Regions from separate parts of the Cellulomonas sp. Root137 genome, predicted to be linked through region 1. Evidence: predicted binding sites of a transcription regulator. Region 1 holds the regulator's gene; the other holds the start of a gene.
The links. Region 1 encodes HspR, which represses chaperone genes until heat shock. Its sites were predicted from a motif close to AAGTTGAGTCNNNNNGACTCAACTT; they were not measured.
Positions count from the first base shown of each region.

Region 2: a site for HspR is predicted at 7,199-7,223, ahead of clpB (ATP-dependent chaperone ClpB). Genes of this name have one in related genera too.

Region 1 covers NZ_LMFG01000001.1:1,003,134-1,018,316, forward strand. Annotated here, with positions in the region: gene ASD18_RS04835 (helix-turn-helix domain-containing protein) at 1-1,255, opposite strand, end outside; gene ASD18_RS04840 (TnsA-like heteromeric transposase endonuclease subunit) at 1,252-1,893, opposite strand; gene dnaK (molecular chaperone DnaK) at 2,257-4,122, shown strand; gene grpE (nucleotide exchange factor GrpE) at 4,119-4,679, shown strand; gene ASD18_RS04855 (DnaJ C-terminal domain-containing protein) at 4,754-5,719, shown strand; gene ASD18_RS04860 (heat shock protein transcriptional repressor HspR) at 5,722-6,144, shown strand; gene ASD18_RS04865 (aminotransferase class V-fold PLP-dependent enzyme) at 6,383-7,561, shown strand; gene ASD18_RS04870 (hypothetical protein) at 7,570-8,046, shown strand; gene ASD18_RS04875 (ATP-binding cassette domain-containing protein) at 8,118-9,095, shown strand; gene ASD18_RS04880 (ABC transporter permease) at 9,095-9,922, shown strand; gene ASD18_RS04885 (BTAD domain-containing putative transcriptional regulator) at 9,951-13,121, opposite strand; gene nrdH (glutaredoxin-like protein NrdH) at 13,567-13,809, shown strand; gene nrdI (class Ib ribonucleoside-diphosphate reductase assembly flavoprotein NrdI) at 13,909-14,325, shown strand; gene nrdE (class 1b ribonucleoside-diphosphate reductase subunit alpha) at 14,295-15,183, shown strand, end outside.
Region 2 covers NZ_LMFG01000001.1:280,150-295,332, forward strand. Annotated here, with positions in the region: gene ASD18_RS01290 (glycoside hydrolase family 3 C-terminal domain-containing protein) at 1-1,687, shown strand, start outside; gene ASD18_RS01295 (hypothetical protein) at 1,749-2,312, shown strand; gene ASD18_RS01300 (TetR/AcrR family transcriptional regulator) at 2,314-2,970, opposite strand; gene ASD18_RS01305 (PQQ-binding-like beta-propeller repeat protein) at 3,100-4,557, shown strand; gene clpB (ATP-dependent chaperone ClpB) at 4,562-7,156, opposite strand; gene ASD18_RS01315 (alpha/beta hydrolase) at 7,266-8,201, shown strand; gene ASD18_RS01320 (ion channel protein) at 8,173-9,441, opposite strand; gene ASD18_RS01325 (cation diffusion facilitator family transporter) at 9,443-10,438, opposite strand; gene ASD18_RS01330 (VOC family protein) at 10,541-11,323, shown strand; gene trmB (tRNA (guanosine(46)-N7)-methyltransferase TrmB) at 11,335-12,075, shown strand; gene ASD18_RS01340 (LysR substrate-binding domain-containing protein) at 12,072-12,836, shown strand; gene ASD18_RS01345 (APC family permease) at 12,930-14,459, shown strand; gene ASD18_RS01350 (DUF5997 family protein) at 14,460-14,849, opposite strand; gene ASD18_RS01355 (glycogen/starch/alpha-glucan phosphorylase) at 14,961-15,183, opposite strand, start outside.

The DNA of each region.
Region 1 (15,183 bases):
AGTAGAAAGCTCCGTCCTCGACGTCCTTGCCACGCGAGTACACGTCCGGTCCTTTGTAGCCGGACAGGTGCTGCAACAGGGACAGGCGCAACGTGCCGAAGAACCGCTCCAGAGTTGGTTTGTCTGTCGGCTTGTCCTTGATCGCCGGCTGCACGCAGATCCCCAGACGAGCGCATGCGCCGATCACGTGCGCCGAGATGTACTGCTTGCCGTGGTCCGTGACGATCGTGTCCGGGATGATTGCTGGCAGTCCTCCGCGCCGCTGCTGGTGCACACCGTCGGGCTCCTCGGTGCCGACGAGCACGTTCGATGGCACCCCGTGGTACGGCCAAGGCTCTCGGCCGTCGCTCTGTGGCAGCACGCACTGGAACAGCACGTTCGCCACGTCGACGGCTTTCGTCGACACCGGAGTTAGGCGCAGCCCGAGGATGCATCGCGAGAAGAGGTCCATCGCAACCGTCAGTTGCACCGGAACCCATCGCCGCGTCACCGGCTCCATCGCGAATACGTCGAGCGAGTTCGTGTCGAGCACGATGTACTCGCCGGGGCGGTCAGCACGAAGTCGGCCCAGCACCCCGTCGGGCCGCTTCGCCACAGAGCGACGAGATTTCGCCGACCCAAACGTGTGCCGCCCCTTGCTCAGCGAATCAACTCGCCGGTACGCCGTCGCGCGAGACGGCAGTTCGACGTCGGATCCATGCACGGAAACGACCTGCCGGTTCGTCTCGTCGATCACCGCCAACACGGAAGGCGTCGACGCATTCGTGTAACTCCTCAGGACGGCTATGAGCACGGCATCCCAGCGCGGATCGACGTTGGCCGACCGCCTTCCGGCCCAACGCCCGTCCACCAACCCGTCGATGCCGGCGCGCTGGTAGGCAGCGACGCGGCGCCTCACGGTACGAACGTCAACACCAAGCTCGTCGGCGGCCCGAGCGACTCGCGACGCCAAGCTCCCCTCGCCATCGACGACGCCTGCGATCGCACGAGCCTCAGCTTCAACGACGCGCCGAGCTGACGCAGGAAGCGCATCGAGCGCGACCGACCCAAGTGCCGCCGGAAGGTCTGACCGGGCTTGCTCGTCGTTGTTGAGATGGCGCGATCCGTCGATGAGCGACTCCGCCACGACACGGACAACCTCGAGATCGCGACGGAGGACGACATCCCGTGCGCTGACTGCTTCGACCTGCCAGACCGCTCCACTCCACCAGACGCGGCCACCCGGTCGGATCTCGATCGTCCCCGCCTGGCTCATACCGGCACCACCTCGGTGAGTGCAGAGATCGGACGGGTCATGTCGCAGCGAAGCTGTCCACGCCACATCGCGGCGAAGACCGCGGCGCGCGGAGGTGCCCTGGTCTCGGCAGCAAGCTGACGTTCCAGGTGGCCGATCTGGGTGCCCTCCTCCGAACAGAGATGCACAGCCGCCTCGACATCTCCGTCGGCGACCAAGCCCGGCCTGCGGGCCGACGCCAGGAGTCGCACGTTCCGCAACTGTTCCCGCGGCGCGCCCGACCACACCGAGTACGCCAGAGCGGCGTCGCCGAACACCCGCGCCGTCCACGCCAACGACGCGCGGACATCGTCGTCCTCGAGCATGTCGACTGGCTTCACATCGACGACGAGCGCGCGACCGTCTGCGTGAAGCGCTGCGAAGTCCGGATACCGCACCCTGGTGCGACTCCCGTCAAGGCCCGTCACCCTCATCGGTTGGGCCGCCAGCCGCACCACGCACGGATCGAAGTCCGCGAGCCAGAGCCATGACAACTCAAGCAGACTCTCGTAGACGACGTGAGCTTGGTTCGTCGTCGACCAGAACAGGCCGGGGTAGTGGCGCTGGCCTGCGTAGGACGGCGGGATGCGGACGGGGACCCCATGCGCCACGAGGGACATGTCGACTGCTGAGAGGTCGGCTTCGAGCTCGCGCCCCTCAGCTGTCACGTACGCGGCTCGAGCCGCGCTCGGTCCCACGAAGACGAGCATCCTCCGTGGACAACTCGGTGAGATTCGGACACGCCGTGGACAAGTACGTGAGATTTGGACAACTCAGATGAGATCCCACACCTGCTGCCGCCGGGGCCCGGTCCAGTGCAGGGAATGCGCCGCGCGCTCGCAAGGTTGAGCCCAACAGACTCAAGTTCGACCGTCCCGAGTTTGCGCCGAGCCCCAACCCGACGCAGACTTGAGCCAGCCGGACTCAAGAGCGGTCCTTCACGGGCCACCCGAACCCCGCACGACACGAAAGAAGGCACACACATGGCACGAGCAGTCGGCATCGACCTCGGCACCACCAACTCGGTGGTCGCAGTCCTCGAGGGCGGCGAGCCCACGGTCATCGCCAACGCCGAGGGGTCGCGCACGACGCCGTCGGTGGTCGCGTTCTCCAAGACGGGTGAGGTGCTGGTCGGCGAGATCGCCAAGCGCCAGGCCGTCACCAACGTCGAGCGCACGATCTCGTCGGTCAAGCGCCACATGGGCACGGACTGGTCGCAGGCGATCGACGACAAGAAGTACACCGCGCAGGAGATCAGCGCGCGGGTGCTCTCCAAGCTCAAGCGTGACGCGGAGGCCTACCTGGGCGAGCCCGTCACCGACGCGGTCATCACGGTCCCGGCGTACTTCAACGACGCCGAGCGCCAGGCCACCAAGGACGCCGGCGCCATCGCGGGCCTCAACGTCCTGCGCATCATCAACGAGCCCACCGCGGCCGCCCTGGCCTACGGCCTGGAGCGCGGCAAGGAGGACGAGCTCATCCTCGTCTTCGACCTCGGCGGCGGCACGTTCGACGTCTCCCTCCTCGAGGTGGGCAAGGACGACGACGGCTTCTCGACGATCGAGGTCCGCGCGACCTCCGGCGACAACCGGCTCGGCGGCGACGACTGGGACAACCGGATCGTCGACTTCCTGGTCTCCGAGGTGAAGAACTCCACGGGCGTCGACCTGGCCAAGGACAAGATCGCCGTGCAGCGTCTGCGCGAGGCAGCGGAGCAGGCCAAGAAGGAGCTCTCGTCCGCGACGAGCACCAACATCTCGCTGCAGTACCTGTCCATGAGCGAGAACGGCCCGGTCCACCTGGACACCAAGCTCACGCGCGCGCAGTTCCAGCAGATGACGCAGGACCTGCTCGACCGCACCAAGGAGCCGTTCCGGTCGGTCATCCGTGACGCCGGCATCCAGCTGTCCGCGATCGACCACATCGTGCTCGTCGGCGGCTCGACCCGTATGCCGGCCGTCAGCGAGGTCGTCAAGGAGCTGACCGGCGGCAAGGAGCCCAACAAGGGCGTCAACCCGGACGAGGTCGTCGCCGTCGGTGCCGCGCTGCAGGCCGGCGTCATGAAGGGCGACCGCAAGGACGTCCTGCTCATCGACGTCACCCCGCTGAGCCTCGGCATCGAGACCAAGGGCGGCGTGATGACCAAGCTCATCGAGCGCAACACGGCCATCCCGACCAAGCGCTCGGAGATCTTCTCCACCGCCGAGGACAACCAGCCGTCCGTGCTGATCCAGGTGTTCCAGGGCGAGCGTGAGTTCGCGCGGGACAACAAGCCGCTCGGCACGTTCGAGCTCACCGGCATCGCGCCGGCGCCGCGTGGCGTGCCGCAGATCGAGGTCACGTTCGACATCGACGCGAACGGCATCGTGCACGTGTCCGCCAAGGACCGCGGCACCAACAAGGAGCAGTCGATGACGATCACCGGCGGCTCGGCCCTCCCCAAGGAGGACATCGAGCGCATGGTGCGCGAGGCCGAGGAGCACGCCGCCGAGGACAAGGCGCGTCGCGAGGAGGCCGAGACCCGCAACACGGCCGAGCAGCTGGTCTACTCGACCGAGAAGCTGCTGGTCGACAACGCGGACAAGCTGCCCGACGACGTCAAGACCGAGGTCCAGGCCGCGGTCGGCGAGCTCAAGACGGCGCTCGAGGGCACGGACATCGACGCGGTCAAGGCCAAGCACTCGGCCCTGCTCGCGGCCAGCCAGAAGATCGGCGAGGCGATCTACTCCGCCGAGAACATGGCGGGCGCTGCGCCGGCCGACGAGCAGCCGACGGCTGACGCGTCGTCCGACGAGGACGTCGTGGACGCCGAGATCGTCGACGACGAGGACGAGGCGGCGTCGAAGTGACGTCCGGTACCGAGGACGCCGACGGCGACCTGACGCCCGAGGAGCAGATCCTCGCCGACGCGGAGTCCATCGCGGCCTCCGCCGAGGAGGAGGTCGTCCTCGAGGGTCTCGTCGAGGCGGAGAAGCTCGCGGCGGAGCGTCTGGACGAGCTCCAGCGCTCCAAGGCGGCCTACTACAACCTCGAGCAGCAGTACTCCGGGTTCGTGAAGCGGTCGAAGGCCGACGCCCTCGCCGCCCACGACCGCGGGGTGCACGAGATCGTCGAGGCGCTGATCCCGGTGCTCGACGACATCGAGCTGGCCCGCCAGCACGGCGACCTCACCGGGCCGTTCCTGCCCATCGCGGAGAAGCTCGACGCGACCCTCGGTCGCTTCGGGGTGACCCGCTACGGCGCGGTCGGGGAGCCGTTCGACCCCGCGATCCACGAGGCGCTCATGCACTCGCACGCCCCGGACGTCTCGGAGTCGACCGTGCAGATGGTGCTCCAGCCGGGGTACCGCACGCCCGACCGGATCATCCGGGCGGCCCGCGTCGCGGTCGTGGACCCCGAGGCGTAGAACACGGGTAGCGTCCGGGCAACGAGCAGGTCGTTGCCCGGACGCTGCTCCACAGACTCAAGGAAGGAGGCGGCGTGACCGGTCAGGACTGGCTCGAGAAGGACTTCTACTCCGTCCTCGGCGTGCCCAAGGATGCCGACGCCGCCACCATCAAGAAGGCGTACCGCAAGCTCGCGCGCCAGATGCACCCGGACCACAACCCGGGCGACGCCAAGGCCGAGGCCCGGTTCAAGGACGTCGGCGAGGCCTACGCGGTTCTGTCCGACACCGAGCAGCGCGGCCAGTACGACCAGCTGCGCGCCATGGCGGGCGGCCCGCGCTTCACGTCGGGTGGCCGCGGCGGCGCCGGGTTCGAGGACGTCTTCGGTGGCATGTTCGGCGGTCAGCAGGGCGGCGGTCGCGTCCGGTACACGAATGCGCCCGGCGGCGCCGCCGGCTTCGAGGACATCCTCGGTGGGCTGTTCGGCAACGCGGGTGGCGGGTTCGCCCCCGGTCCGCAGCAGGGGGCCGACCTGGCCACCAGCGCGACCCTCCCGTTCCGGCAGGCGGTCGAGGGATCGACGGTCTCGCTCGTGGTCGAGGGCCGGACCGTGAACGCCCGCATCCCCGCGGGGGTCCGAGACGGCCAGAAGATCCGCCTGCGCGGCAAGGGGCGCCCCGGCGACCGTGGCGCCCCCGCGGGCGACCTGGTCATCACCGTGCGCGTCACGCCGCACCCGGTGTTCTCCCTCGACGGCGACAACCTGCGCATCACCGTGCCCGTGGCCTTCGACGAGGCCGCGCTGGGCGCGACGATCGAGGTGCCGACGCTCGACGGGTCCACCGTCCGCGTCCGCGTGCCCGAGGGCACCCCGTCCGGGCGCGTCCTGCGCGTCAAGGGCAAGGGCGTCCCCGGCACCAAGGGCGACCTGCTGACCACCGTCCAGGTCGTCGTGCCCCAGCGGCTCAACGGCGCCGCCCGCGAGGCCGTCCAGGCGTTCGGCATCGCCACGTCCGGTGAGGACGTGCGCGCGGACCTGCTCGCCGCGGCGAAGAAGTAGACATGGCCGGCGAGGACGCCAAGGTGTACGTCATCTCGGTCGCCGCCGAGCTGGCCGGGATGCACCCGCAGACCCTGCGCCAGTACGACCGCCTCGGACTGGTCAGCCCCAGCCGCGCGAGCGGCCGCGGGCGCCGGTACTCGCTGCGGGACATCGCCACCCTGCGCGAGGTGCAGCGGCTGTCCCAGGACGAGGGCGTCAACCTGGCGGGCATCAAGCGGATCCTCGAGCTCGAGGCGGAGCTCGAAGGCTTGAAGCGGCAGATCGAGTACCTGCGCGCGTTCGTCGACCCCGGCCGTCGCATCTTCACCGCCGACCCCCGCGGCGACGTGGTCGCGGTCAACCGCACCGCCAGCCGCAGCCGCCGCCCGACGACGACGGCCGACCGCGCCGCGGTCGTCCTCTGGCGCCCCAGCTCCCGCTGACCCCCCCGCAACGTCCGCACTCGATGGGCCCGGAACCCCCACGAGCGCGGACGTCCCGCACCACCACCCCGCAACGTCCGCACTCGAGAGGCCCCGAGCCCCGACGAATGCGGACGTCCGCAGATCCGGTCGCTGGGGCGCTCGATCCTGCGGACGTCCCCGGGGGAGCAGGCGCTCGGGGCCACTTCCGCGGGAGTGGCCATGGGTCGATGACGATCGGCTGCCTACACTCGGCGCCGTGACGATCGACCTCGGCATCGACCTCGACAAGGCTCGGCGCGACACGCCCGGCATCGACCACGTCGCTCACCTGAACAACGCCGGCGGTGCCCTGCGCCCGAGCGTCGTGACGGACACGGTGATCGCGCACCTGCGGCGTGAGGCGGAGATCGGTCCGTACGAGGCGGAGGCCGAGTCGCAGGACCGTGTCGCGGCGGTCTACGGCTCGGTCGCGCGGCTGGTCCACGCCCAGCCCGACGAGATCGCCCTGGTGCAGAGCGCGACGGCCGCCTGGAACGTGGCGTTCTCCTCGCTCCCGCTCGCCACGGGGCAGCGGATCCTCACGGCGCGCACGGAGTACATCAGCAACGCGATCGCCCTGCTCCAGGCCTGCGAGCGCACGGGCGCCACCCTCGAGGTCATCGAGGACGACGAGCACGGGCAGGTCGACCTGGACCAGCTCGAGCGCCGGCTCGACGACGACGTCGCCCTCGTCGCCCTGACGCACATCCCGACCGGGGGAGGCGTCGTGAACCCGGCGGCGGAGGTCGGTGCCCTGACCCGCCGGGCGGGCGTCCCGTTCCTGCTCGACGCGTGCCAGTCGGTCGGCCAGCTCGACGTCGACGTGACCAGGCTCGGCTGCGACCTGCTCGCCGCCACCGGTCGCAAGTTCGTGCGCGGTCCCCGCGGCACCGGCTTCCTCTACGCATCCCGTGCCATCACCGAGCGCCTGGTCCCGCCCGTCCTCGGCCTCGGCGCGGCCACCTGGACGTCGCCGACGACCTGGGAGGTGGTCCCGGGCGCCCTGCGCTTCGAGACGTGGGAGCGGTCGATCGCCGACAACCTCGGGCTCGGCGCGGCGGCGGACTACGCGCTCGCGATCGGGCTGCCCGCGATCGAGGAGCGGGTCACGGCGCTCGCGGACCGGCTCCGCGAGGAGCTCGCGCACACCCTCGGGGTCACCGTCCGCGACAAGGGAGTGCGGCGTTCGGGCATCGTCACGTTCACCGTCGACGGGATGCGGGCCGACGACGTCCGCGCCCGCGTCGCCGCTGCCGGCGTGAACGTGAGCGTCACGCGGATCTCGTCGGCCCAGCTCGACTACGGCGTCCGCGGCCTGACGGAGGTCGTCCGCGCGAGCCCGCACTACTACACGTCCGACGACGAGCTGGACCGCCTGCTAACGGCGCTCCGATGATGTCCACCGTGAGCAGGCTTGAGGTCCTCCGGATCCGCCACAACTCGCGGCTGCTCGTCAGATTCCTGCGCGAGCACGGGATCGATGCGGTCGCCGTGGAGGACGACGACGTGGCCATGATCCGTACCGCGTGGTCGCCGTTGGATCACTCGCTTACCCGGCCTGATCTCGACGCCTTGACGGTGCTCGACTCAGAGATCGAAGGGGGAGGCCTCGGGCGCGCGATGGAGTGGCTTGCCGGCTATCCGGCGATGACATGGAACGTCGTCTCCGTCCCCGAGCGGGAGATCGGCAAAGGCTCCGGCGTCGAGGGTCTCGTGCACGTCGACCGGGAAGATCGCGATCGAGTGGTGACGCTTTGCGTCGGTCGCTGGCGATGGGTCACCTGCTACCGGAGTGACGGAGCAGCGAGGCTCATGATCGCGGACGATCCTCCCGACCCCATCTGGGCGGCCGCGCGGGTCCTGCGGGGCTCTGACTCCTAGCTGGTCGCGCGCGTCGATCCGTGTCAGCGCCGTGTCGGTGGGGTGTCAGCGCGCTCCTCCAGCCTGGAGGCATGACACACGACCTGGTGATCGAGGCAGAAGGCCTCGTCAAGCACTTCGGCGAGACGAAGGCGCTCCAAGGCGTCGACCTCGCCGTCCCACGCGGCACCGTCCTCGGCGTGCTCGGCCCCAACGGCGCCGGCAAGACGACCGCGGTCCGCATCCTGTCCACCCTCCTCGTCCCCGACGCAGGCCACGCCCGCATCGGCGGCTTCGACGTGGTCAAGGACGCGGAGCGCGTCCGCCAGTCGATCGGCCTCACGGGCCAGTACGCCTCCGTCGACGAGGACCTGTCGGGCCGGCAGAACCTCGTCCTGTTCGGCACGCTGCTGGATCTGGGAAGGGTCGGCGCCCGCGCCCGCGCCGCCGAGCTGCTCGAGTGGTTCGACCTGACCGCCGCGGCGGACCGGCCCGCCAAGACCTACTCCGGGGGCATGCGCCGCCGCCTCGACCTCGCGGCGAGCCTCGTCGGCCGCCCGGACGTCATCTTCCTCGACGAGCCGACCACCGGCCTGGACCCCGCCAAGCGCGAGGACATGTGGGACGTGGTCCGCTCGCTGGTCACCGACGGGTCGACCGTCCTGCTGACCACCCAGTACCTGGAGGAGGCGGACGCGCTGGCCGACGAGATCACGGTCATCGACCACGGTCGGGTCATCGCGCACGACACCCCCGAGGGCCTCAAGCGGATCGTCGGCGGCCAGACCCTCGAGGTCCGTCCGTCGGACCTGACCCGCATGGCGGAGGCCGCGACCATCCTCGGTCAGGTGACCTCCGGGTCGGCGCCCGAGGAGATCCGCAAGGGCGTCCTCGCGGTCCCCGTGCGAGACGACTCCGCCCTGACCGCCACGGTGTCCCGGCTGGCGAGCGCCGGCATCGGCGTCACCGAGCTGTCCCTGCACCTGCCCAGCCTGGACGAGGTGTTCTTCTCGCTCACCGGCCGCACGGCCTCCGAGGACGACACCACCATCACGAAGGAGGTGGCCTGATGACCACGCTCACCGAGCACCGTTCCCCGCGCGCAGTCCCCACCTCGGCCGCCGCGGTCGTCCGCAAGCCGTTCCCGCTGGTCCGGCACTCGCTGTCGCTGGCCAAGCGGAGCCTGATCAAGACGTGGCGGACGCCCGAGGCGCTGATCGACGTCACGCTCCAGCCGGCGATCTTCCTGGTGATCTTCGTCTACATCTTCGGCGGTGCGGTGGCGGGTGACACCCACGCCTACCTGCAGTTCCTGCTGCCGGGCATCCTCGCGCAGACCATCGCGACCGGCGCGATCGCCATCGGCGTGAACCTCAACACCGACCTGGAGAAGGGGATCTTCGACCGGTTCAAGTCGCTGCCCATCCCGCGGTCCGCGCCCCTGATCGGTGCGGTGCTGGGTGACGTGGTCCGGTACGTCATCGTCACGGTGATGACGCTCGGCATCGGCTACCTGATGGGCTTCCGGATCCTCACCGACCCGCTGAGCGCCGTCGCGGGCTGCCTGCTCGCCGTGGTGTTCGCCCTGTCCCTGTCCTGGGTGTCGGTGTTCGTCGGCATGAAGGTCCGGACCTCCGGCGCCGTGCAGGGCATCATGTTCCTGATCATCATGCCGCTGAGCTTCGCGTCGAACGTGTTCGTCCCGGCGGGCACGCTGCCCAGCTGGATGCAGACGTTCGTCGCGTGGAACCCGCTGACCCACCTGGTCGCCGCGATGCGCGGACTGTTCCTCGGCACGCCGATGGGCGAGAGCGTCTACTGGACGCTGGCCTGGTGCGTCGGGCTGGTCGCGGTGTTCCTGCCGCTGGCCATGCGGGCCTACCGCCGCAAGGTCTGACGACGACCGGGTCCGGGAGCGCCCCACCTCAGCCGAGGTCGGCGGTCAGCTCCCGGACCCGGTCGGCCGCGGCCGCCGACGACCGTTCGCGCCACGAGGCCAGCAGGCGCTCGCGGTCGTCGTCGTCGCCGAGGGCAGCGGCCAGCGGTCCCTCGATCTCCAGCTGGAACATCATCACGAGGTTGGCCCCGAGCCGGACGCCCGCCGCCCACAGCTCGCGGGCGAGCTCGGTGTCGCCGCGGTGGGCCGCCAGCTCGGCGACCCCGAGCCCGAACGACCCCAGCACCGGCATGTCGGTGGTGACCCGGGCCTCGGGCGCGGCGACGGTGATGAGCTCGACCGCCGTGGCCACCGACGCGTCCGCGGACGACGGCTGCATGGCGGCCACCCGCAGGTGCACCACGGCGGTGGCCACGCGGAACGCGATGCGCACCTGGGGCACGGTCACGGTCATCGAGGCCACGATCGCCGCTGCGGCCTCCGCGCTGTCGAGCGCTTCCTGGGCACGCCCGGCCCGGCAGGCGACGTGCGCGAGCCCGAGCAGCGCCTGGGCGGCGTCGCCGTCGTCCACCTGCGTCGACGTCGTCACCTCACGGAGCCGCGTCAGCGCGTCGTCGTCCCCGCCGAGCGCGCGCTGCACGTCGAGCATCACCCGGATGCTCCGCACGTCCTGCATCGCCCCGACCAGCTCGAGGTGGCGCAGGCTGCGGATCAGCCAGTCCTGCGCGTCCGGTTCCCCGCGAGCGCTCTGCCACTGCCCGACGCCCTGCGCGGCCATGCCCATGCCCCAGTGGTCGCCGATCGACTCGAACGCCCGGTAGGCCGCGCGCGCGTCGGCGCTGGACGTCTCCGGGTCGCCGGCGTTCTCCCGCGCGGCGGCTCGCATGAACAGCCCGAGACCGTGCAGGAAGCCGTCGTCGTCGGCCGCCAGGCGCTCAGCGGCGGCGTAGGTGACGGACGTGTCGGTCGAGGCGAGCGCCGGCATGGTGGCGACGAGCGCGGCGAAGCGGGGGGACACCTCGGAGGGGCGCTCGGCGGTCAGCAGCCGCAGGGCCCGCCCGCCGAGCGCCACCAGCCGCTGGGAGACGGTGACGCCGGCGTTCACCGAGGAGAACAGGCAGGTCGCCGCCAGACGGTCGGCGTCGGGCAGCGGGCGGCCGGACGCGATCCCCTGGTAGATCGGGGAGGCGCGGCGGGCGGCGGGGTCGTCGGCGAGGAGCACCCGCTGCCCCCACTCGATGACCTCGAGGTGCAGGCCGCGCACGCTCCACAGGTGGAACAGGGCGGCGGTGATGTCGACCGCGCCCACGGGATCGTCGTGCTCGACGGCCCAGCGCAGGGCGGCGAGGAACGTCTCCTGCTCGGCGGCGCACTCGTCGAACGCGCCTATCTGGGCGGAGCCGACGAAGCCCGCGGAGAGCCGCACGGACTCGGCGGCCGACCAGCGCACCAGCCCCGTCATCGCGTCCACACGCCTGCCGGAGGCGTCCAGCCGTGCCTCTCCGTACTCCCGGACGGTCTCGAGCATCCGGTAGCGCGCGGGCGCGCCGTCGTGCTCGTCGAGCGTCAGCAGCGACTGCTCGACCAGGGTGGCCAGGCCCCGCCGGACGGCGGGCGCGGGCGCACCCGCGACGGCGACGGCGGTCTCGGCGGTGAACGGGGCGGGGATGACCGCGAGCCGCTGGAACAGGTCGCGGTCCGGCGGGTCGAGCAGCTCGCGGCTCCAGTCGACCATCGCCCACAGGCTCGCGTGCCGTTCCGGCAGGCCCCGGAGCGCGTCGTCCAGGAGCGCGAACCGGTCGCTCAGGCCGACGAGCACGTCCTCGACCGTCATCGCCCGCAGCCGGGCGGCGGCCAGCTCGAGCGCCAGCGGCAGGTTGTCCAGACGGTGGCACAGCTCGCGCGCCCGCTCGGGCTCCCAGCCGACGGTCGCCCGTCCGGCGCGCGCTCGGGACTCCAGCAGCTCCAGGGCGTCGGCGTCGGGAAGGGCCAGCAGGCGGTGCACGGACTCGCCCACGAGGCCGAGCGGCGCGCGGCTCGTCGCCAGCACCGCGACGTCGGGCGACGCGACGGCCAGCAGGTCGCCGACGACGACGGCCGCCGCGTCGAGCACGTGCTCGCAGTTGTCGAGCACCAGCAGCCCGTCGAGGTCCGCCGCAGCGAGCCGCAGGCGGTCCTCGGGGGAGAGGAGGCGGCGCTCGGCGGGCACGTCGGTCCGGGTCGCGGTCGTGTCGGACCCGCCGATCGCTACCAGCACCGCGGGCAGCACCTCGGCGGGTGCGCGCAGACCGGCCAGCTCGACCACGCGGACGGGTCGACCGGCCCCGACCGCGCGGCGGGCCACCTCGCCTGCCAGGCGCGTCTTGCCCGCCCCGCCCGTGGCCACGACGGTGACCAGCGCCGACGTGCGGAGCTCCTCCTCCACCTGGGCGATGTCCCCGTCACGACCGACCAACGGGGTCGCCGCGCGGCGCCAGGCCGGCGGGAGCGCCGCGACGACCCGGGGAGCGGCCGCGCCCAGCTCGCCCCGCAGCAGCGCGAGGTGTGCCTGCGCGACGACGGGCGACGGGTCGGTGCCGTAGCGGTCCGCGAGCTCGGTCCGCACCCGGTCGACGACCTCGAGCGCCTCGGCGTCGCGACCCTGCGCCGCGAGCACCCGGACCAGGAGGGCCACGAGCGGCTCGTCCGGCGGGGTGCGCAGGGCGAGCCGGCGCAGGTCGTCGGCCACGCCGTCCACCTCGGCGAGGGCCAGCCCCGCCTCGGCCAGGACGGAGACGACGCCGCCGAGCAGGCGGGTGGTCGCCGGGTCCGCGAGGTCCGGGACCGCCGGGAGGAGCGTGCGTGCCTCGCGCGCCAGGTCCCGCGCCTGCGCTGCGTCCCCCGCCTGCAGCGCGGTCCGGGCGCGCGTCAGACGGGACTCGGCGTCGTCGACGTCGATCTGCAGCCCGTCGGTGGGCAGCCGGTAGCCGCCGGGCGCGGCCTCGACCGGGAAGCCGAGGCGGCGGGCGCGCGACACGAGGGCCTGCACGGCGCCGGCGGCGTCGTCGGGCGGGAGGCCCTCCCACACGACCTCGACGAGCGCGACCGACGACACCGCGCGGCCGCGGGCGTCGAGCAGGGCGCCGACGAGCGCCGCGAGGCGGTCGCCGCGGACGGCCCGGCCGTCGACGGCGAGCCCTCCGAGCGTCGTGATCTGCACGCGAACAGCATCCCTCACGGCCGACACGCCCCGGTCTGGTGCAGGTCGCCAAATCCGTCTCTGGCGTGTCGTGCCGGGCGTTCCGGGCGAATCGGACGGGTCGGGTGTGGACTGCCGTGTGGACCGACCTGTGGGCACCGAACGGGTGCCTGTGGACGCCTGTGCACGGCCCTGCGAAGACGCTGGTCGGGGGCCGTGTCAGTGGTCGGCGGTAGCCTGGAACTTCTCCACAGGGTGAAGAATGACACGCTTGTCACTACAACCCCTAGTGGTCCATTGCGTGTGGGACCCCTAGGTGTAGTGTCTAGTCACGACGCAGTGCAGAACCTTCTCGTCAGGCTCAGCACCTCGTCCGGCCCGGAGACGGGCCCTTCAACTTCAGGAAAAAGCTTCGCGAACGCTCCGGGGGGAGCGTGCCGCAGACAGACCACACGGGGAGCCCACCATGACGATCACGGTCTACAGCAAGCCGGCGTGCGTGCAGTGCAACGCGACCTACCGCGCGCTCGACAAGCTCGACGCCGAGTACACGGTCGTCGACATCAGCGAGGACGCCGACGCGCGTGACTACGTCATGTCGCTCGGTCACCTCCAGGCCCCCGTCGTGATCGTCGACGGCGAGCACTGGTCGGGCTACCGCCCGGACCGCATCAAGGCGCTGGCCGACCGCCTGGCCGCCGTCGCCTGACGAGCTCCCCGGATCGGCGCCGGTCTCGACACCGCGCCGATCCGGCGGGTCTTTTCGCGCCCGCACCACCGCACGACCCGAGCTGAGGGGAACCGACCGATGAGCTCCCTGATCTACTTCTCCTCCGCCTCGGACAACACCCACCGCTTCGTGCAGAAGCTCCGTCTGCCGGCCGAGCGCATCCCGCTCCGGCCGTCGGACCCGTTCCTGCGCGTCTCCGAGCCGTACGTGCTGATCGTGCCGACGTACGGCGGAGGGAACGAGGGTGGAGCAGTACCCCGGCAGGTCATCAAGTTCCTCAACGACGAGGACAACCGTGCGCTGATCCGCGGAGTCATCGCGGCCGGCAACACGAACTTCGGCGAGGCCTACTGCATCGCGGGGGACATCATCGCGGCCAAGTGCCACGTCCCCTACCTGTACGGGTTCGAGCTCATGGGAACGCAAGAGGACGTCACAGCCGTCCGCGAGGGATTGGGAAGATTTTGGCAACGACAGTCGCAGATACCCGCGTAGAGCTCTCGGGACTGGATTACCACGCCCTCAACGCCATGCTGAACCTCTATGGCGCGAACGGTGAGATCCAGTTCGACAAGGACCGTGAGGCGGCGCGGCAGTACTTCCTGCAGCACGTCAACCAGAACACGGTCTTCTTCCACGACCTCAACGAGAAGCTCGACTACCTGGTCGAGAACAAGTACTACGACCCCGAGGTGCTGGGGCAGTACGACCGGACGTTCATCAAGACGCTCTTCGAGTACGCGTACTCCAAGAAGTTCCGCTTCCAGACGTTCCTCGGCGCGTTCAAGTACTACACGTCGTACACGCTGAAGACGTTCGACGGGAAGCGGTACCTCGAGCGCTTCGAGGACCGGGTCTGCATGGTCGCCCTCGCCCTCGCCGAGGGGAACCAGGACTTCGCCATCTCCCTGGTCGACGAGATCGTGTCCGGTCGTTTCCAGCCGGCCACGCCCACGTTCCTCAACCTCGGCAAGGCGCAGCGCGGTGAGCCCGTCTCCTGCTTCCTGCTGCGCATCGAGGACAACATGGAGTCGATCGCGCGCGGCATCAACTCCGCCCTGCAGCTGTCCAAGCGCGGCGGCGGCGTGGCCCTGCTGCTCAGCAACATCCGCGAGCACGGCGCGCCCATCAAGCACATCGAGAACCAGAGCTCCGGCGTCATCCCCGTGATGAAGCTGCTCGAAGACTCCTTCTCGTACGCCAACCAGCTCGGTGCTCGTCAGGGTGCCGGCGCGGTGTACCTGCACGCACACCACCCGGACATCTTCCGGTTCCTCGACACCAAGCGCGAGAACGCCGACGAGAAGATCCGCATCAAGACCCTCTCGCTGGGCGTCGTCATCCCGGACATCA
Region 2 (15,183 bases), 720 kb from region 1:
CTTCGAGCGCGTGGTGACGAACGCGCAGCCGTGGACCGTGATGTGCGCGTACAACAAGGTCAACGGCACGTACGCCTCCGAGAACCACTGGCTGCTCACCGAGCTGCTGCGCGACGAGTGGGCGTTCGAGGGGCTCGTCGTCTCCGACTGGGGCGCCGTGCACGACCGCGTCCCGGCGCTCGCCGCGGGCCTGGACCTGCAGATGCCCGCCGCCGGCCCGCGTCCCGACGAGGAGGTCGTGGCCGCCGTCCGCGACGGCTCCCTGGACGAGGCCGTGCTGGACGTCGCCGCGCGCCGGGTGCTCGGCCTGATCGCCCGGTCGCTGCCCGGCCTCGAGTCGGACGACTCGTTCGACGTCGACGCCCACCACGAGCTGGCCGGCGAGGCCGCGGCCGCCGGGTCGGTGCTGCTGAAGAACGACGGCGGGCTGCTGCCGCTCGCCTCGACCGAGGGCGTCGCCGTCATCGGCGAGTTCGCCCGCACCCCCCGCTACCAGGGCGCCGGCTCGTCGCAGGTGAACCCGACACGGCTCGACGCGCCGCTGGACGCGCTGCGGGCGGCCGGCGAGCTCGCGTTCGCACCGGGCTTCACCATCGCGGGCGGGCCGTCCGGCGACGACGCGGCTCTGCTGGCGGAGGCGGTCGACGTGGCACGCGCGGCGGACACCGTCGTCGCGTTCCTCGGCCTGCCGGGTCCCGACGAGTCCGAGGGCTACGACCGCCCCCGGCTCGGGCTCCCCGACAACCAGGTGGCCCTGCTCCGGGCGGTGGCCGAGGTCAACCCGCGGGTCGTCGTCGTGCTCGCCAACGGCTCCGCGGTGAGCGTGACCGACTGGCGCGACCTCGCGCCGGCCATCCTGGAGACCTGGCTCGGCGGCCAGGCCGGCGGGTCGGCCGTCGCGGACCTGCTGCTCGGCGTCCGTACCCCGTCCGGCCGGCTCACCGAGACGATCCCGCACCGCATCGAGGACACCCCCGCGTTCGGGAACTTCCCCGGCGAGGCCGGCGTCGTCCGCTACGGCGAGGGTGTGCTGGTGGGCTACCGCTGGTACGACACCCGCGCGATGGACGTCGCGTACCCGTTCGGTCACGGCCTGTCGTACACGACGTTCGGCTACTCCGACGTCGCGGCGACCGCCGACGGCACCGACGTCTCCGTGACCGCCACGATCACCAACACCGGCTCCGTCGCCGGCGCCGAGGTGGTCCAGGTCTACGTCCGCGACCCGCAGGCCTCCGTGCTGCGCCCGACGCGCGAGCTCAAGGCGTTCGCCAAGGTGGCGCTCGAGCCCGGGGAGTCCCGCGCGGTGTCGTTCACGCTGGGCGCCCGCGACCTGTCCTACTGGCACCCCGGCCTGCACCGCTGGGTGGTCGAAGGCGGCGAGTTCGTCATCGAGGTCGCCGCGTCGTCGCGTGACCTGCGCGGATCGGTGTCGCTGCAGATCGAGGGCGAGCCGCTCTGGGGCGAGCTCACGCCGATGTCCACGATCGAGGAGTGGCTCGCGCACCCGGTCGGCGGTCCGCTGCTGCGGGCCGCATTGGTGCCGCCGGAGGACATGGGCCCGCTCGACGAGACGATGCAGGCGATGATCCAGCAGATGCCCGCCAAGGTGATCGCCGACTTCGGCCTCTCCGGCTTCGACCGCGAGACGCTGGACACCCTGGTGGCCAAGGTCGCCGCGGGCTGACGCCCAGCGCCGCGAGAACGGCACGTCACGCTGCCGTTCTCGCGGCTGGGACACTCGTGCGATGGACCTGGACGCGGTGCTCGCCCGGTTGGACGCCGCCGGGGTCTGGTTGGACCCCGGGCTGAGCGCCGACGAGCTCGCCGACGTCGAGCGGCGGTTCGGGTTCACGTTCTGCGCCGACCACCGCGAGCTCCTGACGCTCGCCGTGCCGGTCGGTGACCGCTGGCCGGACTGGCTCGACGAGGACGAGTCGTCCCTCCGAGCGCAGCTGGCGTGGCCGGTCGACGGGGTCGTCGTCGACGTCGTCGAGAACGACTTCTGGCCGGCGTCCTGGGGTCCACGACCGGCCGACGAGCGCGAGGCGGCGGCCCGCCTGCACCTCGCAGAGGTCCCGACGATGGTCCCCGTGTACTCGCACCGCTACCTGCCGAGCGGTCCCGCGGCGCAGGGGACGCCCGTCTTCTCGATCTACCAGACGGACGTCATCCACTACGGCTCCGACCTGGCGGACTATCTCGAGCGGGAGCTCCTCGGCCGGTCATCGCCGGTGCCCGCGCCGGACGCCTCGCTCAGGGTCCCGTTCTGGTCCGACCTGGTGGACGGCGTCGACCCCGCCGACCTGTAGGTCAGTCGGACAGCAGCGCCGCGACCTGGGCGCGCAGGGCGGCCGCCATGTCGGGACGGTCATCCGGGGTGTCGGCGGCGAGCAGCCACTGGATCTGCATGCCGTCCATCACCGCGACCGTGAGGCGCGCGGCCATGTCCGGGTCGATGCCGGGCCGCAGCCGGCCTTCGTCGCGCCGACGCTCGAACTCGGCCGTCGTGGACCCGACGACCGTGCGGTAGCGGGCCTGGAAGAACGCGTGCGCCGGGTGGTCCGGCGACGTCGCCTCCGCGGAGAGGGTCGCGAACAGCTCGACGATCCCGGGGCGGGCCGCGTTGCGCTCGACGATCCTCGCGAGGGCGTCGAAGTAGTCGTGCCCCGCGTCGAGGTCGGCCTGGAACGCCGCCTCGTCCACCTCGTCACGCCGCTCGAGGACCGCGGCGAGCAGTACGGCCTTGCTCGAGAAGTGGTGCAGCAGGCCGGGGTGGGAGATGCCGACGCGGGAGGCCACCTCGCGCAGGGAGGCCGTGTGGTAGCCGACCTCGCCGAACAGCAGCATCGCCGCGTCGAGGATCTCCTCGCGGGTCGCGCGGCCCTTGGCGTAGCCTCCGGCGCGCGCGGAGGACGCAGCGCTCGGCGTGGCGGGCGTCGTCCGTGCGGTCGTGACCTCGGTCGTCATGCCGCCCAGGATGCCACGCCCGCCAATGCCGACCAGATGGTCACCAGGGCTGCTTGAGCCCACGAGGGAGCCCCGCCGCGGAGATCGGGAGCAGGCCCGAGCGCCCTCACAGGTCGATAGCATCCGACCATGCCGCGCCGCGCCGCCCTCGTCCCGGTCGAGCTCGTCGAGGACAGCCAGCCCGAACCGACGACGCCCACGATGCCCGTCCGCCGCTCGCGCCGCCCCCTGCTCTGGTTGCTGGTCCCGGTCGTGGCGGTCGCCGTGCTGGCCGGCGCGCAGCAGGTGAGCGAGGCCATGGCGCGGGCGGCCGACGCGCGCGTAGCCGCACTGCCGGGCGCGATCGACCCGCTCGGCGACGGCATCGACGTCGTGTGGCGCTCCGACCCGATCGACCTCCCGCTCGCGTACGGGCTCGTGGCGCAGGAGGCGCTGCACGGCGTCGTCGTCGGACCCGACGGGTCGCTGACGTACCGGTCCGTCGACCTCGTGACGGGGGCCGAACGGTGGTCCGCCGACCTCCGCGGCCCGGACCCGGCACTCGTCGACCCGCTCAACACCACCCGCACCCGTTGCCAGCCCTGGGGCGCGGACCTCGCCGACCCGACGCAGGTCGTGTGCCTGGTCACCGACGTCTACCTGGGTCAAGCCGGCACGGGCGAGGCGGGCCGCGTCGCCTCGCAGTCGCGGCTGCGCGTGCTCGACCTGGCCGACGGGCAGGCGCTGGCCAACCGCGCGATCGCCCCTGTCGGCTCGATGGCGGTGCTCCCGGGCCTCGTCGCGACCGGCACCGTGGACGCGGCGAATCACCTGCTCGTCGTGGCGACCGACCCGCTCACCGGTGCGGAGCTCTGGCGGTACCGCGGCGCCGGACCCCTGCTCGGAGCCACCCCACCGCCGCCGGACGTGGCCGGGCTGGGTGGCCTCGTCTTCGTGGCCACCAGCACCGCCGACAGCCCGATGCTGCTCTCGGCCACGGGCGAGCGCATCCCGGTCGACGCCGCGACCAACGGCTGGGCGGGGACGGAGCAGGGCTGGCTGACGCTGCAGCGGCTCGAGGCGGGCCGCAACGACCCCGTCACCACCGTGTACCGGCCCGGCGAGCCACCGGTGGAGGTGGACGGGACGTTGCTGGACCGCAGCGTCGACGACGGCAGCGTGCCGGGCCTCGAGGTGTCGACGGGGCAGGCGTTGTACGGCTGGGACACGAGGACGGGCGCCCGGCGCTGGGAGGCCGACGTGGACGTCGCACCGGTCTTCCGACCGTCCGTCCTGGTGATCGAGGGGGTCGTGTACGTGGCGGGGTTCGACGACATCGTCGCGCTCGACGCGCGGACCGGCGACGTGCGGTGGACGTTCCCGCGCCAGGTCGGCAGCTACCGCGGGGAGCTGCTCACCGACGGCGCGCACATCCTGCTCGTCGACGCGCCCAGCGACGGCGTCGGGACCGGCTACGTGACCATCGTCGACCGTCGGGACGGCACCTTCGTCCACCGCCTCGCCCTCCCGGCCGGCGTCCGGGACGTCTTCTCCGCCGGGCGCCGGCTCGTCGACGCCGGATCGCAGGAGATCGCCGGGCTCGGCTGAGGAGTCACCGCCCGCTGGTGACCGTCAGGCCCTCGGCGCCCCGGTCGACCGCGACGACGTCCCCGTCCTTGATCTCGCCCGCGAGGATCTGCCGGGCCAGCCGGTCGCCGATCTCGCGCTGCACCAGCCGGCGCAGCGGACGAGCACCGTAGGCCGGGTCGTAGCCCTCGATCGCCAGCCACTCGCGCGCGGCCGGCGAGACCTCGAGCGTGAGCCTGCGGTCCTTCAGGCGACGACCCAGCGCCGCCACCTGCAGCTCCACGATGTGCCCGAGCTCGTCCAGCGACAGCGGGTCGAAGAGCACCACGTCGTCGAGCCGGTTGAGGAACTCCGGCTTGAACGCGGTCCGCACCGCTGACATGACCGCCTCGCGCTTCTGCTCGTCGGACAGGAGGGGGTCCACCAGGAACTGCGAGCCGAGGTTCGACGTGAGCACCAGGATCACGTTGCGGAAGTCGACCGTGCGCCCCTGGCCGTCGGTGAGGCGACCGTCGTCGAGCACCTGCAGCAGCACGTCGAACACCTCGGGGTGCGCCTTCTCCACCTCGTCGAGCAGGACCACCGAGTACGGCCGGCGCCGGACGGCCTCGGTCAGCTGACCGCCCTCCTCGTACCCGACGTACCCGGGGGGCGCGCCGACGAGCCGGGCGACCGAGTGCTTCTCGGCGTACTCGGACATGTCGATGCGGACCATGGCGCGCTCGTCGTCGAACAGGAAGTCCGCGAGCGCCTTGGCCAGCTCGGTCTTGCCGACGCCGGTGGGCCCGAGGAACAGGAACGAGCCCGTGGGCCGGTCAGGGTCGGACACCCCCGCACGCGCGCGCCGGACCGCGTCGGACACCGCGGCGACCGCGGGACGCTGCCCGATCAGCCGCTCGCCGAGCACGTCCTCCATCCGCAACAGCTTGGCCGTCTCACCTTCGAGCAGCCGGCCGGCGGGGATGCCGGTCCACTGCGCGACCACCTCGGCGACCTCGTCGGGACCCACCTTCTCGGCGATCATCGGCGGACCGTCGGGGGCCGCGTCGACCGAGGCCTCGTCGGCCTCGGCGGCCGCGATCTGCTCCTGGAGCGCGGGCAGCTCGCCGTACTGGATGCGGGCTGCACCGGCCAGGTCGCCCTCGCGCAGCAGCCGCTCGGCGTCCGAGCGCAGGGCGTCCAGGCGCGCCTTCAGGTCACCGACCAGGTTGTGCCCGGCCTTCTCCTTCTCCCACCGCGCGGTCAGCGACGCGAGGTCCTCGCGCCGGTCGGCCAGGTCCTTGCGCAGGCGCGCCAGCCGGTCGGCCGAGGCGGGGTCGTCGGACTCGGAGAGCACGACCTCCTCCATCTCGAGCCGGGTCACGGCACGCTGGAGCTCGTCGATCTCGATCGGCGACGAGTCCAGCTCCATGCGCAGCCGGGACGCGGCCTCGTCGACCAGGTCGATGGCCTTGTCGGGCAGCTGCCGGCCGGTGATGTACCGGTCGGACAGGGCCGCGGCGGCGACCAGGGCGGAGTCGGCGATGGTGACCTTGTGGTGCGCCTCGTACCGCTCCTTGAGCCCGCGCAGGATGGCCACGGTGTCCTCCACGGACGGTTCGCCGACGAACACCTGCTGGAACCGCCGCTCGAGCGCGGGGTCCTTCTCGATGCGCTCGCGGTACTCGTCCAGCGTCGTCGCACCGACCAGGCGCAGCTCGCCGCGCGCCAGCATGGGCTTGAGCATGTTGCCCGCGTCCATGGCGCCCTCGGAGCCGGCACCCGCACCGACGACCGTGTGCAGCTCGTCGATGAACGTGATCACCTCGCCGTTCGAGCCGGTGATCTCCGCGAGCACCGCCTTGAGCCGCTCCTCGAACTCACCGCGGTACTTGGCGCCGGCCACCATCGCGGCCAGGTCGAGCGCCACCAGCTTCTTGCCGCGCAGCGACTCGGGCACGTCACCGGCCACGATCCGCTGGGCGAGCCCCTCGACCACGGCGGTCTTGCCGACGCCGGGCTCCCCGATGAGCACCGGGTTGTTCTTGGTGCGACGGGAGAGCACCTGCACGACGCGACGGATCTCGGCGTCGCGGCCGATCACCGGGTCGAGCTTGCCGTCGCGGGCGCGCTGGGTCAGGTCCATGCCGTACTGCTCGAGCGCCTTGTACGTGCCCTCGGGGTTGGGCGTCGTGACCCGCGCGGAGCCCCGCACGGCGGGGAGCGCGGCGGCGAGCGCGTCACGGGACGCACCCTGCGCGCGCAGCGCGTCGGCGACACCGGACTGGCCGGTGGCGAGCCCGAGCAGCAGGTGCTCGGTGGAGATGTAGTCGTCGCCGAGCGAGCGCGCCTCGGCGGACGCGGCCTCCAGCGCGGTCGACGTCGGGCGGGACGCCGACGGCTGCGCGACGGTGGAGCCGCTGCTGGAGGGCAGGTTCACCAGCATGGCCCGGACGGCCCGTCCGAGCGCGCCGCGGTCCGCGCCGACGGCGTCGAGCAGCCCGTTGGCGACGCCGCCCTCCTGCTGGAGGAGCGCGTTCAGCACGTGCGCGGGCTCGAGCTGCGGGTTTCCGGCGGCCGACGCCTGCTGGATGGCGTCGCCCAGGGCCTCCTGGGACCGGGTGGTGAACTTGTCGTCCACGTGACCTCCTGTGTTCGTGTCTGCTTGTGGCAACCACCGCCAGAGTTGAGTCTATTCCGCTCAAGTCTGCGAGCCACCCCGGACGCTACCCCCGTGCGACGATCACGCCATGACCGACGACGTGCTCGGGCCCGGCTGGACCGCACAGACGCTTCCGCTGCGGCCGGACGGGCGGAGCCCCGACCCCGTGGCCACGCTCGTGCACCGCACCGGTTCTCCGAGCCGACGCGCTCTGCTCTACGTGCACGGGTTCGTCGACTACTTCTTCCACACGCAGTTCGGCGACGCGCTCGCCGCCCACGGCTACGACGTCTACGCGCTCGACCTGCGCGACTACGGGCGCTCGATCCGCGACGGCCGGCCGCCCAACCACGTCACCGACCTGGGCGCGTACGCCGAGGAGATCGACGCCGCCCTCCGGATCATCCGCACCGACCACGACGAGGTCGTCCTGCTGGGTCACTCGATGGGCGGGCTCGTCACGTCCCTGTGGGCGGACGCCCGCCGGGGCGAGCACCTCATCGACGCGCTGGTGCTCAACAGCCCGTGGCTGGACCTGCGCGGCTCGTGGTTCGAGCGCACGGTGTTCACCGCCGTGCTGGACGGCGTCGGCAAGGTCGCCCCGGACCTCCCTGTGGGCAAGATCGGCCCGTTCTACGGGCGCGCCCTGCACGAGGGCACCGGCGGCGAGTGGTCGTACGACCTCGCGTGGAAGCCGCACGACGGCTTCCCGGCCCGCGCCGGGTTCGCCCGGACCATCCGTCGCGGCCACGCTCGCGTCGCCCGCGGCCTGGACATCGACGTCCCGGTCCTGGTCCTGGCCTCCGACGCCTCCGGCCCCGACGACGTCTGGCACGACGCCCTGCTGACCACGGACTCGGTGCTGGACGTCGCGGACATCAAGCGGCTGGCCCCGAACCTCGGGCCGGACGTCACGTTCGTCGAGATCCCCGGCGGCACGCACGACCTGGCCCTGTCCCCCGCGCTGGCCCGCGACACGTACGTCGCCGAGGTGCTCAGGTTCCTGGACGCGCGTCTGGGCTGACCGGGTCCAGCAGCGGCGGCCGGTTGGTGACCACCAGCCAGGCCGCGAGCGTGGCGAGCACCAACCCGACCAGCAGCGACACCTGGGGCACCACGGCGACCGCCATGAACAGGCTCAGCCAGCCGTTGCGGGTGGCGGCGACGACGATCCCGACCACCGCCGCCCCGACCGCGAGCGCCAGCGGCACGGTGTCCCAGGCGGTGTGCACCGCGAACCCGAGCGCGACGCCGACGAACAGCGCCGGGAAGATGCGCCCGCCACGGAACCCGGAGGTGGCGGCCACCAGCAGCGCGGCCAGCTTGATGCCGGCCATGGCCAGGAACCCGAGGGCGGTCGTCGTGGCGGCCAGCCCCGGCAGCTCCTGCATCTGCGACAGCCCCTTGAACAGGGTCACCTCGCCGCCGAGCGCGCCGAGCAGGCCCAGCAGCAGGCCCCCGGCCGTGAGCATGAGGACCGGGTGGCCGATCCGCAGGAACAGCCGGTGCATCGGCACGAACAGGTACACGGCGACGAGCCCGACCGCGGCGGCGCCGACGGCGATGACGATCGCGTAGCCCAGGTCCTCCAGCCCGCCGTAGGTGTACGCGGGGACCTGCACGGAGAGGTCCAGGTCCTCCAGCTGGAGCATCGTGAGCGCCCCGGCGGTGGCCGCGACCAGCGGCGCGAACAGCCGGTCCCACAGGGGGATGCGTCGGTCGCCCGCGTCCAGCTCCGAGAGCAGGAGTGCGGCGGCGACGGGCGTGCCGAACATCGCGCCGATCGTGCCGGACACCGCGATGGCCAGCCACACGTTCGCCTTGACCTTCGGCAGGAAGCGCAGCCCGAGCGCCACCGCGAGGCCCACGTTGATCCCGATGATCGGGTTCTCCGGCCCGAGGCTCACGCCGCCCGCGAGCATGAGGACCAGGGCGAGGGCCAGCCCCGGCAGCACCCGCAGGCCCAGGGGCGCGGCGACCAGCTCCTGCGTCGCCGGGTCCGGGCCCGCGTGCCCCGGCACGTAGCGGATGACGAGCCCGATGAGCAGACCGATCGCGGTGAGCACCCCGATGATCCAGAGCGCGGAGTTCCGGTCCACGCCGACCGCCGCGCTGAGGTCGTCCCAGATCCAGCCCTCGAGCAGCCCGGCCAGCCGGCTGAGCGCGTAGAGGGTCAGCGCACAGCCGATCCCGACGATCGCCGCGGGCACCGCGAGCCGCAGCAGGCTCAGGACCGGCACCCGGAACTCCTGCTCGGTCGCCATGTCAGAGGCCCGGGTCCTGCGGCTCGGACAGGGAGAGCGTCGCGCCGACCACCGCGGGCGTCGCCGAGATCCGCCGCTCCAGCGACGCGAGCACGTGCGACGCGTCGTCCTCGGCCATGTTGCCCGCGAGGTCCACCGCACCCACCAGGTAGATCTGCCGCGCACCGACGAACTCGAGCCGCAGCTCGGTGACCCGGTCGATCTCCGGCAGCTCCAGCAGGGCACGCACGGCCGCGGCCTGCAGCCTCGGGTCCACGGCCTGGCCGACGAGGAACCGCCGGTTGCGGTCGATGAGCACCACCGCGACCACGGCCAGCAGCACCCCGACGAGGATCGAGCCCACCGCGTCGGGGACCGGCGAGCCCGTCACCTGGTGCAGCGCGATGCCGACGAAGGCGATGAGGATGCCGACGAGCGCCGCCGCGTCCTCGAAGAACACCGCGCGCACGGTCGGGTCGGACGTCTCCAGCACGTGCTCGAGCACGTCCCGGTCCTGCCGCGCCGCGGCGCGCTTCACCTGGCGCGACGCCTGCACGAACGAGATCCCCTCGAGCACCGCGGAGACCCCGAGGACGACGTAGGCGATGCCGAAGTTGCTGGCCGGCTCCGGGTGGATGAGCTCCTGGATGCCGTGCGTGATCGACACCCCGGCGCCTACGGCGAACAGTCCGATCGCCGCGAACAGCGACCAGACGTACACCTCGCGGCCGTAGCCGAGCGGGTGGCTCGGGTCCGGCGCCCGTGCGGCACGGCGCTGCGCGATGAGCAGGAAGACCTCGTTGCCGGCGTCGGCCCACGAGTGCGCCGCCTCCGCGAGCATCGACGCCGCCCCCGTCATCACGGCGGCCACCGTCTTGGCGACGGCGATGAGCAGGTTGGCGCCGAACGCGACGACGACGGTGAGCGTGCTCTCGCCGTGGGAGCCCTCGGTCGACCCCGCAGCGGACACCACGGCGACGGGCGCTTCCGTGGGGTCGCCCGCGGCGGAGGGTGCCATGAGACGTGACTAGCACAGGCAGCGGGTGATGTCTCCCCCACAGGACGCGTTCTGGCTGGTCGCCCGCGTGCGGCCACCGCGGCAGGGGTGTTGGGTGAGCGCATGACGACCCACCGCGAGGCCTGGCCCACCGGCACCCCGGCGTGGGCCGATCTCACGGTGCCGGACCTCGCCGCCGCGCGCGCCTTCTACGGTCCGCTGTTCGGCTGGGAGTTCGAGGTCGGCGGTCCCGAGGTCGGCTCGTACACGCAGGCGTTCGCCGACGGGCGCCGCGTCGTCGGGCTCGGGGAGCCCATGAGCGAGGATCCCGCCCCGCCGCCCGCCTGGTGCGTGTACCTCGCCACCCAGGACCTCGCCGCGACCGCCGACGCGATCGCCGAGGCCGGCGGGAAGCAGGTCGTCGCGCCGATGCCGGTCCTGGACCTCGGCCGCATGGGCATCTTCGTCGACGCCGCCGGGGCCGTGTTCGGGGTCTGGCAGCCCGGCGCGCACACCGGCTGGGACGTCGTCGAGGAGCCCGGCTCGGTGGTCTGGTCCGAGGTCATGGTGCACGACCAGCCCGGAGCCGTCGCGTTCTACGAGCGGGTGTTCGCCTACGACGTCGAGGACCTCAGCGCCCCTGGCTTCGCGTACGCGTCGGTGTCCGTCGGCGGCGCACCCGTGGCCGGCGTCGGTGGCTACGGCGCGCAGGCCGGGGCCGACGCGCCCGCCGCGTGGACCCTGTACTTCGGCGTGCCCGACACCGACGCGTCGGCCGCGCGCGTCACCGAGCTGGGCGGCACGGTGGTCAGCCCGCCGACGGACTCCGCGTTCGGGCGCATGGCGATCGTGGCCGGGCCGTTCGGCGAGGTCTTCGCGCTGATGGGGCCGACGGCCGACGCCTAGGCTGGACCCTCGTGACCCTCCCGTCCGACGCGTTCCGGCTCGTGGCGTCGCGGCCGCACGAGCCGCTGCGCACGTTCCACCCGCGTCGCGCTCCCCTGGGCCCCGAGCGCGAGGACGCCCTGCGGCACCTGTGGCCGCGGCTCGGGTTCTCGGTGCACGACGCGGGCTCGCCGATGCCGCCCTCCCCGGACGGCACCCTGGACACGGTCGCCCTCTTCGGGCGGTCGGCGCCGGTGGTGCTGGAGATCGGGTCGGGCATGGGCGAGACGACGACCGCGATGGCCGCCGCCGACCCCGCGCGGGACTACCTGGCGGTCGAGGCGCACCTGCCCGGCGTCGCGAACCTCCTCGGCCTGGTCGACCGCGCGGGGCTCACCAACGTCCGGGTGGCCCACGGCGACGCCCTCGACCTCGTGCGGACCGCCGTGGCCGAGGAGTCGCTCGACGCCGTGCACGTGTTCTTCCCCGACCCGTGGCCCAAGGCCCGCCACCACAAGCGCCGCCTGGTGCAGCCGTCGCACGTCGCGCTCCTGCGGTCGCGCCTGCGGCTCGGCGGCACCCTGCACTGCGCCACCGACTGGGCGGCGTACGCCGACGCGATGCTCGCCGTGCTCGCCGCCGACCCGTCCCTCGAGAACACCGTCGACGCGTTCGTCCCCCGCCCGCCGCACCGGCCGGTCACCAAGTTCGAGCGACGCGGCCTCGACCTGGGCCACGAGGTCCGCGACCTGGTGTTCCGGAGGATCCGATGACGTTCCGCATCCTGCTGGTCCCCGGCGTCAACCCCGACCGCTGGCTGCGCGTCTGGCAGCAGCGGCTGACGGACGTCCCGGTCGAGCTGGTGCACGCGCAGCCCGACGAGGCCGTGACGGTTCTGCGGTCGGGCGGCGCCGACGTCGCCCTGGTCCGGCTGCCGGCCGTCGGCGACGACCTGTCGACCATCCCGCTCTACACCGAGTCCACGGTGGTCGTCGTCCCCAAGGACCACGTGTTCAGCGTGGTCGAGGAGATCGACGCCGCGGACCTCGACGACGAGCTGCTCGTCGTGCCCCTCGACGACCAGCTGCGCTGGGCCGACCACCCTGGGACCGCCTTCGCCGGCGACCCCGTGCCGACCACGGCCGACGCGGTCGAGCTCGTCGCCGCCGGCGTCGGGGTGCTCGTCCTGCCGCAGTCGCTCGGGCGCCTGCACCAGCGCCGCGGGCTCGTCGCGCGGACGGTGCGGGACGCGCCCGGCTCCGCGGTCGGGCTGGCGTGGGTGACCGACCGGTACGACGACCTGACCGAGGAGTTCATCGGCATCGTCCGGGGTCGCACCGCGACCTCGTCGCGCGGCCGGGGCGCCCCGGCGCCGGAGGCGGCTCCGCCGAAGCCCCGCGGCGGCGCGTCGGGCAGGGGCGGGTCCGGCAAGAGCACGTCGGGCAAGGGCGGGTCCGGCAAGAACGCGTCAGGCCGCACGTCGCCGGCCAAGGGCTCCGCCACGCCCCGCGCACGCAAACCCCGCCCCCGCTGACCCGCCTCACCCAGCGAGAACGGCCGGCCCCGGGGCCCGCGGGAGTAATGTCCGGATCCGGGGGTACCGCGACGACGCGAGCCGGGAGGTCCGATGAGCAGCGCCCTGACCGACGAGTCCCCCGCACCGGCGAAGGGGCTGAGCTCCGGCAGCCTCGGGCTGTGGGGCAACACCGTCATCGGCCTCGCCAGCACCGCCCCCGCGTACTCGCTCGCGGCGACGCTCGGCTACGTGGTGCTGGCGGTCGGCGAGAAGTCCCCCGCCATGTTCCTCATCGCGTTCGTGCCGATGCTGCTCGTCGCGATCGCGTACCGCGAGCTCAACTCCGTCATGCCGGACTGCGGGACCACGTTCACGTGGGGCGCCAAGGCGCTCGGTCCGTGGGTCGGCTGGCTGGGCGGCTGGGGGCTGGCGGTGTCCGGGATCATCGTGCTGGCCAACGTGGCCGAGGTGGCCGCCGTCTACTTCCTGCGCGCGTTCGGCCTCGACGAGGTGGCCGAGAACCGCATCGCGGTCCTGCTCATCGGAGTCGGCTTCATCGCGGCCATGACGTGGGTGAGCTACCGCGGCATCCTGGTCAGCGAGCGTCTGCAGAACGTGCTCGTCGTCTTCCAGTTCATCGTGCTCGGGGGGCTGAGCATCCTGGCGCTCTGGAAGGTCTACGGCGGCACCGCCGGACCGCAGGCCGTGCTCCCGGAGTGGTCCTGGTTCAGCCCGGCCGGCCTGTCGTCGTCGGCCATCGCCGCCGCCGTGATCCTGTGCATCTTCATCTACTGGGGCTGGGACGCGTGCCTGGCCGTCAACGAGGAGACCAAGGACCTCGCGCGCACCCCCGGACGCGCCGCGGTGCTGGCCACGGTCATCCTGCTGGTCACCTACTGCCTCGTCGCCGTCGCCGTGCAGGCGTACGCCGGGTTCGGCACCACGGGGATCGGCCTGAACAACGAGGCCAACATCGACGACGTGGTCACCGTGCTGGGCGGTCCGCTGCTCGGGCCGGTGATGGCGTTCATCCTGCTGCTGGTCATCGCGGTGTCCGCGACGGCGTCGACCCAGACCACGATCCTGCCGACCGCCCGCGGCACCCTGGCGATGGCCGTCTACAAGGCCGTGCCGGAGCAGTTCGCGCGCGTGCACCCCGTGTTCAAGACGCCGTCGTTCTCCACGCTGGTCATGGGGATCACCGCCGGCGTCTTCTACATCGTGCTCAAGCTGCTCAGCGAGGACGCCCTGTTCGACTCGATCGCGTCGCTGGGCCTCGCCGTGGCGTTCTACTACGCCGTGACTGCGTTCGCGTGCGTCACGTACTTCTGGCGGTCCATCTTCCGCAGCGCCCGCAACTTCTTCCTGCGCGGCCTGTTCCCGCTGCTCGGCGGCGCCGGGATGGTGTGGGCGTTCGGCATCTCCGCGCGCGACATGCTGGACCCGGACTACGGGTACACGAGCTTCGGCGGGGTCGGCGGCGTGTTCGTCATCGGCGTCGGGATGCTGGTCCTCGGGGTGCCGCTGATGGTCGCGTGCGCAGCGAAGCTGTCCCTGCGTCCGTACTTCCGCGGGGAGTCCCTCAACCGCGACACCCCGGTGCTGGTGCCCGACTTCGAGCCGCCGCGCGGAGGCCTCTGATCAGGCCTTGCCGGTGGCGGCCTTGCGGTCGGCCTCGGCCTTGCGGTCCGCCTCGCGCGACTCCTGCAGGCGCTCCTCGAGCCGGACCTGCGCGGCGATCTCGCGCTCGCGGACCAGCCAGTTGGGCGGCTCGGCCTGCAGCGCCTCGATCTCCTCGGTGGTCAGCGGGTCCGTGATCCCGCCACGGGCGAGGCCGCTGATCGAGATGCGCAGGCGGCCGGCGATCACGCTGCGCGGGTGCGGCCCGTCGCGACGCAGGTCCACCAGCCACTGCGGGGGCGTGCGCTGCAGCTCGGTCAGCTCGTCGCGCGTGATCATCCGGTTCTGGAAGTCCTCCGGCGTGGCCGGCAGGTACACGTCGAGCTTGGCGGCGGCGGTCGACGCCTTCATCTCCTGGGACTTCTTCGCGGGTGTCACGCGACAAGGGTAGGCCCCGGCACCACGTCACAGCGTCCGAGGAAGTGAGCGCTCTGGCAGCCACTTCCTCGGACGCTGCGCGTGTCAGCGCTCGGGCGGGACCGGGTGGGTGTGCCAGATGCGGTCGATGTAGTCGCGCATCGAGCGGTCGGAGGAGAAGAAGCCGGACCGCGCCACGTTGAGCACGGCCGACCGCGTCCACGCCTCGGTGTCCGCGTACGCCTCGTCGACCCGGGCCTGCGCGTCGATGTACGCCTGGTAGTCGGCGAGCACCAGGAACCGGTCCTCCGACAGCAGGTTGGACACG